One region of the Streptomyces sp. NPDC051136 genome, then DNA from elsewhere that is predicted to be linked to it. Evidence: riboswitches for the same ligand, from Rfam matches in the RefSeq annotation. Region 1 holds a riboswitch; each other region holds the start of a gene.

The links. A riboswitch is a leader RNA that binds a small molecule or an ion and turns the genes downstream of it on or off. The one in region 1 is predicted to bind cyclic di-AMP.
Positions count from the first base shown of each region.
Region 2: linked by a shared signal. The riboswitch ahead of ACIBCJ_RS24480 (M23 family metallopeptidase) and the one ahead of ACIBCJ_RS00630 (LysM peptidoglycan-binding domain-containing M23 family metallopeptidase) in region 1 are both predicted to bind cyclic di-AMP.
Region 3: linked by a shared signal. The riboswitch ahead of ACIBCJ_RS35480 (M23 family metallopeptidase) and the one ahead of ACIBCJ_RS00630 (LysM peptidoglycan-binding domain-containing M23 family metallopeptidase) in region 1 are both predicted to bind cyclic di-AMP.

Region 1 covers NZ_JBITFE010000001.1:154,192-157,455, forward strand. The annotation lists gene ACIBCJ_RS00615 (XRE family transcriptional regulator) at 1-345, shown strand, start outside; gene ACIBCJ_RS00620 (DUF6126 family protein) at 342-461, shown strand; gene ACIBCJ_RS00625 (tyrosine-protein phosphatase) at 483-1,280, opposite strand; cyclic di-AMP (ydaO/yuaA leader) riboswitch at 1,705-1,862, shown strand; gene ACIBCJ_RS00630 (LysM peptidoglycan-binding domain-containing M23 family metallopeptidase) at 1,867-2,793, shown strand; gene ACIBCJ_RS00635 (SGNH/GDSL hydrolase family protein) at 2,997-3,264, shown strand, end outside.
Region 2 covers NZ_JBITFE010000008.1:354,690-357,953, forward strand. The annotation lists gene ACIBCJ_RS24470 (HPr family phosphocarrier protein) at 1-22, shown strand, start outside; gene ACIBCJ_RS24475 (GntR family transcriptional regulator) at 303-998, opposite strand; gene ACIBCJ_RS24480 (M23 family metallopeptidase) at 1,131-1,895, opposite strand; cyclic di-AMP (ydaO/yuaA leader) riboswitch at 1,908-2,072, opposite strand; gene ACIBCJ_RS24485 (pitrilysin family protein) at 2,263-3,264, opposite strand, start outside.
Region 3 covers NZ_JBITFE010000018.1:27,470-30,733, forward strand. The annotation lists gene ACIBCJ_RS35475 (PP2C family protein-serine/threonine phosphatase) at 1-957, shown strand, start outside; cyclic di-AMP (ydaO/yuaA leader) riboswitch at 1,182-1,338, shown strand; gene ACIBCJ_RS35480 (M23 family metallopeptidase) at 1,350-2,393, shown strand; gene ACIBCJ_RS35485 (aldo/keto reductase) at 2,542-3,264, shown strand, end outside.

The sequences.
Region 1 (3,264 bases):
ATGGAACCCACCACGGCGGGCGGCTGGACGTACTGGCAGGCGGGCGCGCCGGGCCGCGGCATGCAGGCCCTGCGCGTCCAGGTGCCGTACGGCTCGCAGGGCGACGTCGTGCGGGTGCACCCCGGGGAGGAATGGCTGCACGTCCTGCGGGGCCGGTTGCGCCTGCGCCTCGGGGACACCGAGCACCGGCTCACCGCGGGGGACAGTGCCCACTTCGACTCCATGACCCCGCACCGGATCGCGGCCCGGGACCCCGACGGGGTCGAGCTGCTCTTCGTCCACACCCTGCTGCAGAGCCCGACGGCCGCCCTGTGCCTCGGCCCGACCCCTGGAGAGACGCCATGAGCACCATGGAGGACAAGTTCCCGCGCGCCCTGTGGGTGCGGCTGCTCGTCTACATCGCCCTCGGGCACGTCTTCGGCGGCTTCCTCTACCTACTGTTCGAGGTGGGCGCCAGGTGACGTCGTGCGCCGGCGGGTGGCTCAGTCCACCATCCGCTCGCGCAGCCGCTCCCGGGTCCCGGCCGTGACCCGCAGCCCCCGCTCCAGGTAGGCGTCGACGTCGCCCCAGGTCTCCTCGATCGTCTCCAGGGCCGCCGCCAGGTACTCGGCGCGCGCGTCGAACAGAGGGCTGAGCAGCTCCATGACCTCGGGGGAGTAGGCGGAGGCGGCGGAGCCGCTGCGGCGCACCTTGTAGCGGCGGTGCGCGGCGTTCGACTTCAGGTAGTCCTCGACGACTGCGTCGCGCTCGACGCCCAGGGCGAGCAGGGTGACCGCGATCGACAGACCCGCCCGGTCCTTGCCCGCCGCGCAGTGCATCAGTACGGGGACGCTGTCCTCGGCGAGTGCGTGCAGGACCCGGGAGTGCTCCTCCGTGCGCTCCGTCACCATCGTGCGGTAGGAGTGGATCATCCGGTTCGCCGCCTTGTCGTCGGCGAGCAGCTCGCGCAGCTGGTCGAGGTCTCCGTCACGGACCATCTTCCAGAACTCGGCGCCGTCGGCCGGATCGCTCAGCGGCAGGTTCACGTTGCGCACGCCCGGCAGCTCGACGTCCGCCCCTTCGAGCTTCAGGTCGGCCGCGTTGCGGAAGTCGAAGATCGTGTGCAGGCCCAGCGTGGCCAGGAAGGCGGTGTCCTCCCCGGTGGCGTGCGCGAGGTGGCCGCTGCGGAACAGCACGCCCTGTCGCACCCGCCGGCCGTCCACGGTCGGCAGTCCGCCCAGGTCCCGGAAGTTGCGCACTCCGGTCAGCTCGGGTTCGGTCGACGGGACCTGCTGCGTCACGGGGGGCTCCTCCCACTCGGCGCCGCCGCCGCTGCTCGCCGACGGGCACCTCGACGATACGGCATCACCCGTACGGGAAAGCCGTTCGGTGCGGGCTGTTGCGGGCGGATAAGAGTTATCTGTCCGAATTGGTGGATTGATGACAACTGGCCCTGAAATGGCGAAGGCTGGAAAAGGGGCGCGTGAGCAGCGTCATATCCGTGACGGTGCGTTGTCCGTCATGTTCACGTAATTCAGTTGGTTCTCAAGGACTTTCAGGAAAGGCGGGGTGGCGGAAATCGACGCAGGGTTACCGCTTGTTCCCGTAAAGGATCAATCGGAACACCCGTCCAAGGAATCCCACGCTTGTCCGTGCGTGTCCCGGTCCCTTACGTTCACCACCGATCCGGACGGACGCCTAATCCTGCCGCCGACCGGAGCCCGCACTCATCGACCACCCGTACCCGGCAGGAGCGGGGGACCCACAGGTAGAACTGCCTGTTCCGGTTCCCGGAACGGCTTGGGGTAAAGCCGCGTTTCGACGCGGCCGGGCATCTCCAGCCCGCACCCGACAGCTCACCTCGCAGGCGCCGGAGAGGAATTCGCCATGCCCGCGAAGGGTAAGCACCGCCGTACCAGGGCCATGCGCCTGACCCGCACCATCGCCATCGCCGGATCCGGTGGCGCCGCGCTCGCGCTCCCGCTGATGGGCGCCGCCGCCGCCAACGCCGCTCCGGCGCACTCGGTCTCCGAGCAGGCCGTGCAGTCCGTGGCGACGTCGGCGAAGAAGACCGCCGCGAGCGGCTCCGAGAAGAACGCGGATGCCCGCACGTACACCGTGAAGAGCGGTGACTACCTGTCGAAGATCGCCGACGAGCAGGACGTCGACGGCGGCTGGAAGAAGCTGTACGCGGACAACCGCGAGGCCGTCGGCGCCGACCCGTCGCTGATCCACCCGGGCCTCGAACTGTCCATCGGCGGCCAGGCCGCCAAGTCCTCGGCGCCCTCGCACAAGCCCGCCGAGAAGCCGGCCCAGAAGTCGACGGACGCCGAGAAGACCTCCTCCTCGGACTCCTCCGAGTCGTCCGAGTCCGCCGGCACCGGCACCCAGTCCGCGGCCACCACCAGCGGTTACACCTCCCCGGTCGCGGGCGGCACCGTCGGCACGCCGTACCACCAGTCCGGCAGCATGTGGTCCAGCGGCTACCACACCGGCACCGACTTCGTCGTCCCCACCGGCACCTCCCTCAAGGCCGTCGGCGCGGGCACCGTCGTCTCGGCCGGCTGGGGCGGCGCGTACGGCAACCAGGTCGTCATCCAGCTCGCCGACGGCCACTACGCCCAGTACGCCCACCTCTCCTCGCTCTCCGTCTCCGCCGGCCAGTCGGTGACGGCGGGTCAGCAGGTCGGCCTCTCGGGTGCCACCGGCAACGTGACCGGCCCGCACCTGCACTTCGAGATCCGCACCACGCCGGACTACGGCTCGGACATCGACCCGATCGCGTTCCTGCGCTCGCACGGCGTCTCCGTCTGACGACCCGCTTCCGCGCGGCCTCGCGCCCCGAAGGCCGGACCCCGATCCCCGGGTCCGGCCTTCGGCGTATTCCGGAATTGACGAACACTTTAGGCGTGGCCTTTCTCACCGCCCGTCAACCCCGCCCTACGGTCGCGTAGGTCACATTCCAAGGTGAATCATGGGCCGACGTGGCAGACGATTCGAAGAGTGACAGCAGAGCAGTGATCGGGTCGTACGTGGCGGTGGGGGACAGCTTCACCGAAGGCGTCGGCGACCCCGGTCCCGACGGGGCGTTCGTCGGCTGGGCCGACCGACTCGCCGTACTGCTCGCGGACCGGCGCCCCGAGGGCGGCTTCACGTACACGAACCTCGCCGTGCGCGGCAGGCTCCTCGACCAGATCGTGGCCGAACAGGTCCCGCGGGTCGTGGCCCTCGCGCCGGACCTGGTCTCGTTCGCGGCGGGCGGCAACGACATCATCCGGCCCGGCA
Region 2 (3,264 bases), on a different contig from region 1:
GGAGCTTCCCGAGACCGTCTGACGGACAGCAGCACGGGACAGCAATACAGCAGTACGGCAGTACGGCAGTACGGCAGTACGGCAGTACGGCAGTACGGCAGTACGGCAGTACGGCAGTACGGCAGTACGGCAGTACGGCAGTACGAACAGCAGCACCGAAAGGCTCGCCGGACACCGGCCGGGCCTTTCGTCTTTTGTCGGCCGACCCGGACCGGACAGATATTCACGCCCGCCACACATTTACGAGGCAGCGGGAAAAGCACGGCCGAAAATCAGCCACCCTTTTGTGTAAGGCACCCGTGTTACCGCCGCGAGATCGCCGTGTTTACGGAATGTTGCACATTCCTCACCGGTCCCGTCCGTCCGTCGCCTGAGGCGAAGCGCAGGCGGTGCGCGGACGCCGACCGCTCGACGTGCAGGGTCATGAGCGCCCGCGCGCGTTCGCCGTCGCCCCGGGCCACCGCGTCGGCGATCGCGCCGTGCTCCGCCCAGTACTCCACCGGCCCGGCGGGGGCCTCCACGACGTACATCCAGGCGATCTTGTGGCGGAGCTGGGTGAGCAGCGCCGTCAGAGAAGGGCTGCCGGCCGCCCGGGAGAGAGTCTCGTGGAACCAGCCGCCCAGGGAGCGCAGGTCGTCGCCGGTGCCCTGCCTGGCCCGTTCCTGCCCCAACCTGACCAGGCCGCGCAGCACCTTGAGGTGGGCCTCGGTGCGCCGCCGGGCGGCCCGGGAAGCGCCGAGCGGCTCCAGGAGCGCGCGCGCCTCCAGCAGGTCGGCGGCCTCCCGCTCGGTCGGTTCCGCGACGCACGCGCCCGCGTGCCGCCTGGTCACCACGAAGCCCTCGGCCTCCAGCGTGCGCAGCGCCTCGCGGACGGGCACCCGGGAGACTCCGTAACGGCCGGCGAGGAGTTCCTCGGTGAGCCGGCTCCCGCGGCCGTGTACGCCGGAGACGATGTCGTCCCGGATCGCCGTGCACACCGAATGCGCCGGAATACGCATGACCGACCTCCCCTTTGACCCCCGTGAAGCGTCGACGATTGACGCGCGTTGCGCAACCACCGGCCAATCAAGCGTTATTAAATGCGAAAAGCCCCGGCTCGGGAAGCCGGGGCTTTCGGGAGGGTGCCGCTGTCAGACGTTCACGCCGTGGGAACGGAGATAGGCGACGGGGTCCATGTCCGAGCCGTACTCGGGGCTCGTACGGGCCTCGAAGTGCAGATGGGGCCCGGTGACGTTGCCGGTGGCACCGGAGAGGCCGATCTGCTGACCGGCGTCGACCGACTGGCCGACCGAGACGCCGATCGACGACAGGTGCCCGTACTGCGTGTACGTGCCGTCGTGCATCTTGATCACGACCTGGTTGCCGTAGGCGCCGCCCCAGCCGGCCTCGACGACGGTGCCGACGCCGACCGCGTGCACGGAGGTGCCGCTGGAGGCGTGGAAGTCGATGCCGGTGTGACTGCCGGAGGACCACAGGGAACTGCCGGCCTGGTAGGCGGTGGAGACGTAGGAGGCGGTGATCGGCGCGACGAAGGTGTTGAGGCGCTTGCGCTCCGCCTCGCGCGCGGCACGCTCCTTGGCCTCGCGGGCTTCCTTGGCCGCCTCGGCCGCCCGCTCGCGGGCCGCCTCCTGGGCCGCCTCGCGGGCGGCGGCGTCCACGGCCGCCTGCCGCTGGGCGACGGCCTGGGCGTCGATCTCGTCGGCCACGGAACCGCCGATGGTGACGACCGGGGTGATGCCGCTCTGCTCCACCGCGGGCTCCGCGGCGAGCGCCGGAGCGGCGAGGGTGCCGACGACACCGGTGGTGGCGAGGGCCGCGACTCCCGCGGCGCGGGCGGTGGTGCGGTGCACCCGTCCAGGACGGCGGTGCTTCCCGGTGGCGCGCGTGAACGCCATGTAGAGGCTTGTCCTTTCCTTCCCTCTCGCCTACCGGGTTAGCTGACGGGTTCGGAGCAGGAAGGTCTCCTACGGACCCCCTCGCCGTGGGCGCGGGCGTCCGATTCACCCCAGGGACTGCGATGGGTCCCCGGCTCCCCTGGCTCGCGCCGTACGGGGACTCGGCGATGACTGTCCGGTGCCGCGGGTGCGGCGCACTGCCTGACGAACAGCCCGGACGACGCTAAACGCGGCTGTGTTCAATTCTCAAACGCAACAGGGATTTTGTAGTGCACGCCACAGGGCAGACGGTGATCACTCCCCCAATCCGGACAAACGGCGGCCCTGGTGACACTCCGGTCACCAGGGCCGCCGCACGCGTGTGCCGCTACTCGGCCGCCACCACGGTGACTTCACCGATGCCGAGGGCCTCGACGGGCTCCTTGATCTGCGCCGCGTCGCCGACGAGGACCGTCACGAGGCGGTCCACCGGGAAGGCGTTCACGACCGCCGCCGTGGCCTCCACGGTGCCCGTGGCGGCGAGTTGACGGTAGAGCGTTGCCTGGAAGTCGTCGGACAGGTGCTGCTCCACCTGGTCGGCCAGGGTGCTCGCCACGGCCGCCGCCGTCTCGTACTTCAGCGGCGCCACGCCGACGAGGTTCTGCACGGCCACGTCGCGCTCGGCGTCGGTGAGCCCCTCCGCGGCGAGCTTGCGCAGCACCGTCCACAGGTCCTCCAGGGCCGGGCCGGTGTTGGGCGTGTCGACGGATCCGCTGATGGCGAGCATCGAGGCGCCCGTGCCGTCCGGCGCGGAACGCAGGACCTGGCCGAACGCCCGGACGCCGTAGGTGTAGCCCTTCTCCTCGCGCAGGACGCGGTCCAGACGGGAGGTGAGGGTGCCGCCGAGGCAGTAGGTGCCGAGCACCTGCGCGGGCCACACACGGTCGTGCCGGTCGGCGCCGGTACGGCCGATCAGCAGCTGCGTCTGGACGGCGCCGGGACGGTCGACGATGACCACCCGGCCGCGGTCGTCGGCGGTCACCGGGGGCACGGGGCGCGGCTCGGCGGCCGAACCGGTCCAGGTGCCCAGGGTGTCGCCGAGCAGCGCGTCGAGGTCCACGCCGGTGAGGTCGCCGACGACCACGGCGGTGGCCGTCGCCGGGCGGACGTGCCGCTCGTAGAAGGCGCGTACGGCCGCCGAGTCGATGGCGGCGACGGTCTCCTCGGTGCCCTGACGCGGCCGCGACATGCGCGAGTCGGCCGGGAACAGCTCCTTGGAGAGCTCCTTGGCGGCGCGGCGGGCGGGGTTGGCCAGCTCGTGCGGGATCTCGTCGAGCCGGTTGCGCACCAGCCGTTCGACCTCGCCGTCGGCGAAGGCGGGCGCCCTGAG
Region 3 (3,264 bases), on a different contig from region 1:
TCACGGCGCGGCACGGCCCTCACCGGTGTCGCCGTGGTCGCCGCGGTCATCGGGCTGCAGCTCGGCAAGGGCGTCGCCCACTACGTCGACTCCCTCACCGAGCTGATCACCATCGCGACGGTCGCCGTGCTCGCCGTCCTCGTGAACGGTCTGGTCCGCCGCAGCGACGAGCGCCTCGTCTCCGTGCGCGAGATCGCCGAGGCCGCCCAGCGCGCCGTGCTGCCCGAACCCGCCGAGCGGATCGCGGGTTTCGAGATCGCGGTCTGCTACCAGGCCGCGCAGGCCGACGCCTTCATCGGCGGCGACCTGTACGCGGTGCAGGACAGCGCCCGCGGCGTCCGGCTCATCGTCGGCGACGTACGCGGCAAGGGCATGGGCGCGGTCGCCGCCGTCGCCGTGGTGATCGGTGCCTTCCGGGAGGCCGCCGAGCAGGAGGCCACGCTGGAGGCGGTGGCGCAGCGGCTGGAGCGGGCGCTGGCGCGCGAGGGCACCCGGCGGGAGGGACTGGACGCCTTCGAGGGCTTCACCACCGCCGTGCTCGCCGAACTCCCGCACGGCGCCGGGACCGTCCGCATCGTCAACCGCGGTCACCCGCCGCCCCTGCTGCTCTACGCGGACGGGACGCTGGGGGCGCTGCCCGCCCGTGAGTCGGCGCTGCCGCTCGGCATGGGCGAGCTGGGCGTGTGGCCCGACCGGGCGGACGAGGTCGCCTTCCCCGGTGGCGCCACCCTGCTGCTCTACACCGACGGGCTGACCGAAGCCCGGGACGCGAAGGGCGAGTTCTACGATCCGCAGGCGCGGTTGTCCGGCCGCGTCTTCAGACATCCGATGACACTGCTGGACACCCTGGCCGAGGACGTGCGCCGGCACTCCGGGGGCGGCATGGCGGACGACATGGCGCTGCTCGCCGTACGGCGGCCCCGGCGGGGCGATCATGATCATTGTCACGAGCCGTGACGGGGCGACCTCCCTGCGCATAACGGTTGACGCACCGTCAGAAGAAAGTGGCGTGAAGGGGAATACCGACGCCGGGTCAACTCGCCCAGATTTCACCGGCCCTGAGGGGTAAGTCCCGGCCGTTCTCGTTAACGATCAAGAGGAACGGCTTGGAATCGGAGGCTCGGGTCTATTAACGTTCGATAACGCAGCGCGGTCGTCCCAGCCGTCACAGAAGGCGGCTCCGTGCGCACGCGCCGAATCCCGCAAGGGAACCGGGGAACCACCACATTGGGGTGAATCGGGCGTATGCCGCCGTGGAATCACGGTCGGCGCACACCCGTAGGAGACCTTCCTGCTCCGAACCCGTCAGCTAACCCGGTAGGCGAAAGGAAGGAAAGGAGTACGCCCACGTGGCGTCCAACCGGCCTGCCCCCGAGGCCCCGTTCGTGCCCAGCGGGCACGGCACCGACACGTTCGGCTACGACGCCCACCGCGCCGAAGAGGGCCCCTGGGAGGAGTGGAATCCCACCGAGGAGTCCATCCGCCCCGTGCGCGGCCGGCACCGCGTCGCCAAGCAGCGCGGCGGACTCGCCCGCAGCTCCACCGTCCTCGGCGTCGGTGTCATAGCCGCCGTCGGCGCGGGCGGCATGGCCAGCGCGCAGACCGGCAAGCCGCCGGTGTCCATCTCCATGCCCGACCTGCCGAACGTCGGCTCGCTCATGCCCGGCGGCGACGAGGAGCCGGAGCCCGAGGGTTCCGCCACCCCGCTCAGCGGCATCGGCGTCACCGCCGCCGCGGACACCGGCGAGGGCACCTCCGCCGCCGGCGCCGGTGAGTCGCTGCGGGCCCGGATCATGGCGCAGGCCGAGCAGCAGCAGGCCCAGGTCGAGTCCAAGGCCGCCGCCGAGGCGCAGGCAGCGGCCGAGAAGAAGGCCCAGGAGGCCGCCGCCGAGGCGGAGAAGAAGGCCGAGGCCAAGGCCGCCGCCGCCAAGAAGAAGGCGGAGGAGGAGGCCGCGAAGAAGGCCGAGGCCGAGCGGCTCGCGAAGCTGGCCAAGCAGTACACGCTGCCGACCTCCTCGTACACGATCTCCTCGACCTTCAACCAGGCCGGCTCCCTGTGGGCCTCGGGCCACCACACCGGCCTCGACTTCGCCGCCCCCACGGGCACCCTGCTCAAGGCGGTCCACAGCGGCACGATCACGTCGGCCGGCTGGGACGGCTCGTACGGCTACAAGACCGTGCTCACCCTCGACGACGGCACCGAACTCTGGTACGCGCACCAGTCGTCCATCAACGTCAGCGTCGGCCAGAAGGTCGCCACCGGCGACGTCATCGGCCGCGTCGGCGCCACCGGCAACGTCACCGGCGCCCACCTGCACCTCGAGGTGCACACGGCCGACGGCTCGGGCATCGACCCGATGGCCTGGCTGCTGGGCAAGGGCCTCACTCCCTGACCCGCTCCGCTGACCCACCCGCACCACCGGCCCCCGGCGGTCCTGACGGAATCCCCCCGACGTCAGGGCTGCCGGTTCGCGGTGGTTTTGCGGGGTTTTTGCGGGCCTCGCGGAATGACCTGCTCCGGTACGGTCGTTGACTCCCTACATGACTTCTCTGCGCAAGCTCGGCTCCTCCGACCTCGAGGTCTTCCCGCTGGCCCTCGGCGGCAACGTCTTCGGCTGGACCGCCGACCAGGACCGGTCCTTCGCCGTCCTGGACGCCTACACGGCGGCCGGCGGCAACTTCGTCGACACCGCCGACTCCTACTCCGCCGGGGTCGACGGCAACAGCGGCGGCGAGTCCGAGACCGTCCTCGGCAAGTGGCTCGCGGCCCGCGGCAACCGTGACGACGTCGTCCTCGCCACCAAGGTCAGCCAGCACCCCGAGTACCCGGGCCTGTCCGCCGCGAACATCAAGGCGGCGGCCGACGCCTCGCTGCGCCGTCTGGGCACCGACCGCATCGACCTCTACTACACCCACTTCGACAAGCCCGAGGTGCCGGTCGAAGAGATCATCGGCGCCCTCGACGGCCTGGTGAAGGCGGGCAAGGTGCGGCACATCGCCGCCTCCAACATCTCCGCCGAGCGGCTCGCGGAGTCCCTGGAGTTTTCCGACCGCGAGGGCCTCGCCCGGTACGTCGCCCTCCAGCCGCACTACAACCTCGTCTCCCGCGACACCTACGAGGGCGAGCTGAGCGACCTCGCCGAGCGGGCCGGTCTCGCCGCCGTGCCGTACTACGCCCTCGCGTCCGGGTTCCTCACCGGCAAGTACCGGCCCGGCACGGCCGTGGACAGCCCGCGGGCCGGCGGTGCGGCGAAGCACCTGGAG